One region of the Streptomyces sp. BK022 genome, then DNA from elsewhere that is predicted to be linked to it. Evidence: predicted binding sites of a transcription regulator. Region 1 holds the regulator's gene; each other region holds the start of a gene.
The links. The regulator HrcA, encoded in region 1, represses chaperone genes, less so after heat shock. The targets are predictions, from matches to a motif close to TTNGCACTCNGNNNNNCNGAGTGCNAA.
Positions count from the first base shown of each region.

Region 2: groL (chaperonin GroEL) is a predicted target of HrcA. The motif match lies at 663-689, and genes of this name have one in related genera.
Region 3: groES (co-chaperone GroES) is a predicted target of HrcA. The motif match lies at 1,055-1,081, and genes of this name have one in related genera.

Region 1 is NZ_SHKU01000003.1:443,631-445,897, forward strand. Features, by position in the region: gene EV284_RS13515 (MBL fold metallo-hydrolase) at 1-361, opposite strand, end outside; gene hrcA (heat-inducible transcriptional repressor HrcA) at 520-1,536, shown strand; gene dnaJ (molecular chaperone DnaJ) at 1,537-2,267, shown strand, end outside.
Region 2 is NZ_SHKU01000007.1:344,852-347,118, reverse strand. Features, by position in the region: gene EV284_RS28140 (cold-shock protein) at 373-576, shown strand; gene groL (chaperonin GroEL) at 852-2,267, shown strand, end outside.
Region 3 is NZ_SHKU01000002.1:230,225-232,491, forward strand. Features, by position in the region: gene EV284_RS07185 (polysaccharide deacetylase family protein) at 1-399, shown strand, start outside; gene EV284_RS07190 (hypothetical protein) at 396-905, shown strand; gene groES (co-chaperone GroES) at 1,228-1,536, shown strand; gene groL (chaperonin GroEL) at 1,654-2,267, shown strand, end outside.

The DNA.
Region 1 (2,267 bases):
CGGCCTCCCCGGCCGGGACGCCGTGCCCGACCGCGTCCCGCCGCAGTGCCTCGCGCTCGTGGCGGAACACCACGTCGAGGCCGACCGCGCCGTAGACCTCCGCCCCGGCGAAGGCGGGGGCGCCCAGGACGTGATCGAAGTGGGGGTGGGTCAGCGCGAGATGGGTCACATCCCGCCCGGCCAGCCGCCGTACCGCCGCCCGCAGCGCGGCCCCCTCCGCGAGACCCGACCCCGCGTCCACCACCAGGGCCGTGCCGGCGCCCACGACCAGCCCCACCGTGCAGTCCCAGCCCGGCAGCCGGCACCGGCCCACCCCTTCCGCCAAGTGCTCCCACCCGAGGTCTTCCCAAGTCACGGTCATACCTGGACGCTAGCCGGGGACAAGCCGGGCGGACGGCACCGACCTTGCCCGGTGACCACCCCGCGGCCGTACACTGGCCGGGGATGTCTGGCACTCGCACACGCAGAGTGCCAGGCGGGACACCGTAAGGGCCGTGGGGCGACGTGACGGAGGTGCGCATGCTGAGCGAACGCAGGCTGCAGGTACTGCGCGCCATCGTGCAGGACTACGTCGGCACCGAGGAGCCCGTCGGCTCCAAGGCCCTCACCGAGCGCCACAGCCTCGGCGTCTCCCCGGCCACCGTGCGCAACGACATGGCCGCACTGGAGGAGGAGGGCTTCATCGCCCAGCCGCACACCAGCGCCGGGCGCATCCCCACCGACAAGGGCTACCGGCTCTTCGTCGACAAGCTCGCCGGTGTGAAGCCGATGACGGCGCCCGAGCGGCGCGCGATCCAGAACTTCCTGGAGGGCGCGGTCGACCTGGACGACGTGGTGGCCCGCACCGTCCGGCTGCTCGCGCAGCTCACCCGGCAGGTCGCCGTGGTGCAGTACCCCTCGCTGACCCGGTCCACCGTGCGGCATGTGGAACTGCTCTCACTCGCGCCCGCCCGCGTGATGCTGGTGCTGATCACCGACACCGGCCGGGTCGAGCAGCGGATGGTCGACTGCCCCGCCCCGTTCGGCGAGGGACCGCTCGCGGACCTGCGCGCGCGGCTCAACAGCAAGGTGGCCGGACGCCGGTTCAGCGACGTACCGCGACTAGTCGAGGACCTCCCCGATGCCTTCGAGGCGGAGGATCGCGGTACGGTCTCCACAGTGCTCTCCACTCTGCTGGAGACACTGGTCGAGGAGAACGAGGAACGGCTGATGATCGGCGGCACCGCCAATCTCACCCGTTTCGGACATGACTTCCCCCTGGTGATCCGGCCCGTGCTGGAGGCCCTGGAGGAGCAGGTCGTGCTCCTCAAACTCCTCGGCGAAGCCAAAGATCCGGGCGTGACCGTGCGTATCGGGCACGAGAACGCCCACGAGGGACTCAACTCCACGTCCGTCGTGTCGGTCGGCTACGGTTCGGGCGGCGAGGCGGTTGCCAAGCTCGGCGTGGTCGGACCGACCCGCATGGACTATCCGGGAACGATGGGAGCGGTACGCGCAGTGGCACGGTACGTCGGACAGATCCTGGCGGAGTCGTAAGTGGCCACGGATTACTACGCCGTTCTCGGCGTGCGCCGCGACGCGTCGCAGGATGAGATCAAGAAGGCGTTCCGCAGGCTCGCGCGCGAGCTGCATCCGGACGTCAACCCCGATCCGAAGACCCAGGAGCGGTTCAAGGAGATCAACGCCGCCTACGAGGTGCTGTCGGACCCGCAGAAGAAGCAGGTCTACGACCTCGGCGGCGACCCTCTCTCGCAGGCCGGCGGCGCCGGTGGCGCGGGCGGCTTCGGAGCCGGCGGCTTCGGCAACTTCTCCGACATCATGGACGCGTTCTTCGGCACGGCGTCGCAGCGCGGCCCGCGCTCGCGCACCCGGCGCGGCCAGGACGCGATGATCCGGATCGAGGTCGAGCTGGACGAGGCGGCCTTCGGCACGACCAAGGACATCCAGGTCGACACCGCGGTCGTCTGCAACACCTGCAGCGGCGAGGGCGCGGCCCCCGGCACCTCCGCGCAGACCTGTGACATGTGCCGCGGCCGCGGCGAGGTCTCCCAGGTCACCCGGTCCTTCCTGGGCCAGGTCATGACCTCCCGCCCCTGCCCGCAGTGCCAGGGCTTCGGCACCGTGGTCCCGACCCCGTGCCCCGAGTGCGCGGGCGACGGCCGGGTCCGCTCCCGGCGCACCCTGACCGTGAAGATCCCCGCCGGTGTCGACAACGGCACCCGCATCCAGCTCGCGGGCGAGGGCGAGGTCGGCCCCGGCGGCGGCCC
Region 2 (2,267 bases), on a different contig from region 1:
AACGGAGGGGGCCATTCTGCGTGATTGAGCGCGGTAGAGTTGGGGAACGCGCTCCCGGTCCCGCGGACCGGGCGCCCTTGATTCATGCCGCCGGCCCGACAAGAAGCAGCCAAAATGCGCGGGTAATGTGCGGCATTTGTTGCATTTATGGGGCCCGACTTGCCCCGAATTCAGCCGAAGTTGCGGCAGATTCCGGACTGTGTCCGTCCAGAATTCTCGTCCGATTGACCTGTTGCAGACGGCAGTTGGACAGATACATTCAGCCGCGGTCGACGCGTTCCGGCGCACGCCCCCGGAGGATTGGGGGGCGAGGTCTGACCCAGGTTCACGAGGTGTGGATCTGCGCAAGGGCCAGTAATAGGGGAGTTAGCCATGGCTCAGGGCACCGTCAAGTGGTTCAACGCGGAGAAGGGGTACGGCTTCATCGCGGTCGACGGTGGTGCGGACGTCTTCGTCCACTACAGCGCGATTCAGATGGACGGCTACCGCAGCCTGGAAGAGGGTCAGCGGGTCGAGTTCGAGATCTCGCAGGGTCAGAAGGGCCCGCAGGCCGACATGGTTCGCGTCACCGCCTGAACGTCTCCAGCTGAGCGCAGGGCCCGTACCCGTACAGGGTGCGGGCCCTTCGTCCTGTTAAGTCCCGTCCTGATCCCCCGAAGGCGCTTGCACTCGCCCTGGGGGAGTGCTAATCATTGCGTTAGCACTCTGAAGGTGAGAGTGACAACGAAGGACCGGGTCGGTGAGGCCCGCAGGCCGGGTGGGGCAAGGAACCACGAGGCCGGCGAGCCGTCCGTCGCGGGCGCGGGCGCGGTCCGAAGGAATCACCCCCAGTCCTGGAGGGACCACTTCACATGGCCAAGATCATCGCGTTCGACGAGGAGGCGCGGCGCGGCCTCGAGCGCGGCATGAACCAGCTCGCGGACGCCGTCAAGGTGACGCTCGGCCCCAAGGGCCGCAACGTCGTCCTCGAGAAGAAGTGGGGCGCCCCCACGATCACCAACGATGGTGTCTCCATCGCCAAGGAGATCGAGCTCGAGGACCCGTACGAGAAGATCGGCGCCGAGCTGGTCAAGGAAGTCGCCAAGAAGACGGACGACGTCGCCGGCGACGGTACGACCACCGCGACCGTGCTGGCCCAGGCCCTGGTCAAGGAAGGCCTGCGCAACGTGGCCGCCGGCGCCAACCCGATGGCCCTCAAGCGCGGTATCGAGAAGGCCGTCGAGGCCGTCTCCACCGCCCTGCTGGAGCAGGCCAAGGACGTGGAGACCAAGGAGCAGATCGCCTCCACCGCCTCCATCTCCGCCGCCGACACCCAGATCGGCGAGCTCATCGCCGAGGCGATGGACAAGGTCGGCAAGGAAGGCGTCATCACCGTCGAGGAGAGCAACACCTTCGGTCTGGAGCTCGAGCTCACCGAGGGTATGCGCTTCGACAAGGGCTACATCTCCGCCTACTTCGCGACCGACATGGAGCGCATGGAGGCGGTGCTCGAGGACCCGTACATCCTCATCGCCAACTCCAAGATCTCCTCGGTCAAGGACCTGCTCCCGCTGCTGGAGAAGGTCATGCAGTCGGGCAAGCCGCTGCTGATCATCGCCGAGGACGTCGAGGGCGAGGCCCTCTCCACCCTGGTGGTCAACAAGATCCGCGGCACCTTCAAGTCCGTCGCCGTCAAGGCTCCGGGCTTCGGCGACCGCCGCAAGGCCATGCTCGGCGACATCGCCATCCTCACCGGTGGCGAGGTCATCTCCGAGGAGGTCGGTCTCAAGCTGGAGAACGCCTCCCTGGACCTGCTGGGCCGCGCCCGCAAGGTCGTCGTCACCAAGGACGAGACCACGATCGTGGACGGCGCCGGCTCCTCGGAGCAGGTGCAGGGCCGCGTGAACCAGATCCGCGCCGAGATCGAGAACTCCGACTCGGACTACGACCGCGAGAAGCTCCAGGAGCGCCTGGCGAAGCTCGCGGGCGGCGTGGCGGTCATCAAGGCCGGTGCGGCCACCGAGGTGGAGCTCAAGGAGCGCAAGCACCGCATCGAGGACGCCGTGCGCAACGCCAAGGCCGCCGTCGAGGAGGGCATCGTCGCCGGTGGTGGCGTGGCCCTGCTCCAGGCCGGCCAGGTCTTCGACAAGCTGGAGCTGTCGGGCGACGAGGCGACCGGTGCCAACGCGGTCAAGCTCGCGCTGGAGGCCCCGCTCAAGCAGATCGCCGTCAACGGTGGTCTCGAGGGTGGCGTCGTCGTGGAGAAGGTCCGCAACCTGCCCGTCGGC
Region 3 (2,267 bases), on a different contig from region 1:
AACACGCTCGACAACCACACCCTGACGCACCCCTATCTGCCCGGCCTCTCCTACGAACAGCAGCGGCAGGAGATCTGCGGCATGCAGGACATCATGGAGAAGCAGTACGGCAAGCGCCCCGAGGTCCTGCGCCCGCCCTACGGCGACTACAACCAGGACACTCTGCGCGCGGCCAAGTCCTGCGGCATCAAGTACGCGCCGATCTGGAACGAGGAGGTCTTCGTCGACCACTGGGAGTACCGCGAGGACGACAGGCGACTGCGCAGGGGTGACATCGTCCTCACCCACTTCCGGGGCACCGACGACTGGGACGGCACGATGGTCGACGACATGCGCCGTTTCCTGAACAAGGTCACCCGCGAGGGATACGCCGTGGCGCGCCTGGAGGACTACCTGTGAGGCGCGGGGCGCGGCCGGCCCGCCGTGCGGCACGGGCCGTCGCGCTCGCCTCGGCCGCACTGCTGCTCACCGGCTGCGCCCAGTCGGTCGACCCCATCGAACGCCTCGGCAAGAAGGCCGCGCAGGGCGTCCGCCGCCCGGCTCCGGTCCGCCCCCTCTCGGTCCGTACGGGGACGCGTGCGGTGGACCACGTGGCCACGACCGACCGGGTCGTCTTCCTGACCTACGACGCGGGGGCCGTACGCGACCGAAGGCTGGCCGCCCTGATCGGCGAACTCCGCCTGCCGGTCACCGTCTTCACCCGTGCCGAGGCCCCCGTCCACTGGCGCGCGAGGACCACCCGCCACGGCCTCGCCTACAAGGGCACCCCCGGACACCTGACCCCCGGCGACATCATCCGCATCACCCCGGGCCGGGAGGGCACCTTGGCCGAGCGCACGGAACAGGTGCTGAGGGAGGCCGGGCGAAGGGGCCTGACGCCGGGAAAGCTGAAGGACTACCTGTAGGTGTCTCAGCCCGTCCGGCGCTTGAGGGCGAGGCCCGTCCAGGGCCGAAGCGGGGGGCCGGGGGCGGCGGCCCCCTGGACGGCACGCGCGCCAACAGCACGGTGAAGCCACGCCGAACAGGTCCCGGATGCCGACGCGCCGCGCGGCAATTGGCACTCCGCTTGACCGAGTGCTAATCGCGGTCATAGTCTCGGCACTGGCACTCGGCACGCGAGAGTGCCAACAAAGCGACGGGCAGGTCCGGCACCCGCGACGACGGATCCACCTGGTCGCCACCTCAGACAGTCAACCCCGTGAATTCTCAGAAGGGGGAGGTCGGATCGTGACGACCGCCAGCTCCAAGGTTGCCATCAAGCCGCTCGAGGACCGCATCGTGGTCCAGCCGCTGGACGCCGAGCAGACCACGGCCTCTGGCCTGGTCATCCCGGACACCGCGAAGGAGAAGCCCCAGGAGGGCGCCGTCCTCGCCGTCGGTCCGGGCCGCTTCGAGAACGGCGAGCGCCTGCCGCTCGACGTCAAGGTCGGCGACATCGTGCTGTACAGCAAGTACGGCGGCACCGAGGTGAAGTACAACGGCGACGAGTACCTCGTCCTCTCGGCCCGCGACGTTCTCGCGATCATCGAGAAGTAGTTCACCCCGAAGCATCTGCTTCACCACTGCGCCCCTGGTTCCCGCGACCGTTAAGAAGCCGGGCGGCCGGGGGCGCAGGCACATCCACCCAGATTTTCCGAGAGGGCTCCCGCTGTCATGGCGAAGACACTGAAGTTCGACGAGGACGCCCGTCGCGCCCTTGAGCGCGGCGTCAACAAGCTGGCCGACACGGTGAAGGTGACGATCGGTCCCCGTGGCCGCAACGTCGTCATCGACAAGAAGTTCGGCGCGCCGACCATCACCAACGACGGTGTCACGATCGCCCGTGAGGTCGAGATCGAGGACCCGTTCGAGAACCTCGGCGCCCAGCTCGTGAAGGAGGTGGCGACCAAGACCAACGACATCGCGGGTGACGGCACCACCACCGCCACCGTGCTCGCCCAGGCCCTGGTCCGCGAGGGCCTGAAGAACGTCGCCGCCGGCGCGTCCCCCGCCGCCCTGAAGAAGGGCATCGACGCCGCCGTCAAGGCCATCTCCGAGGACCTGCTCGCCTCCGCGCGCCCGATCGACGAGAAGTCCGACATCGCCGCCGTCGCCGCGCTGTCCGCCCAGGACCAGCAGGTCGGTGAGCTGATCGCCGAGGCCATGGACAAGGTCGGCAAGGACGGCGTCATCACCGTCGAGGAGTCCAACACCTTCGGTCTGGAGCTGGACTTCACCGAGGGCATGGCCTTCGACAAGGGCTACCTGTCCCCGTACTTCGTCACCGA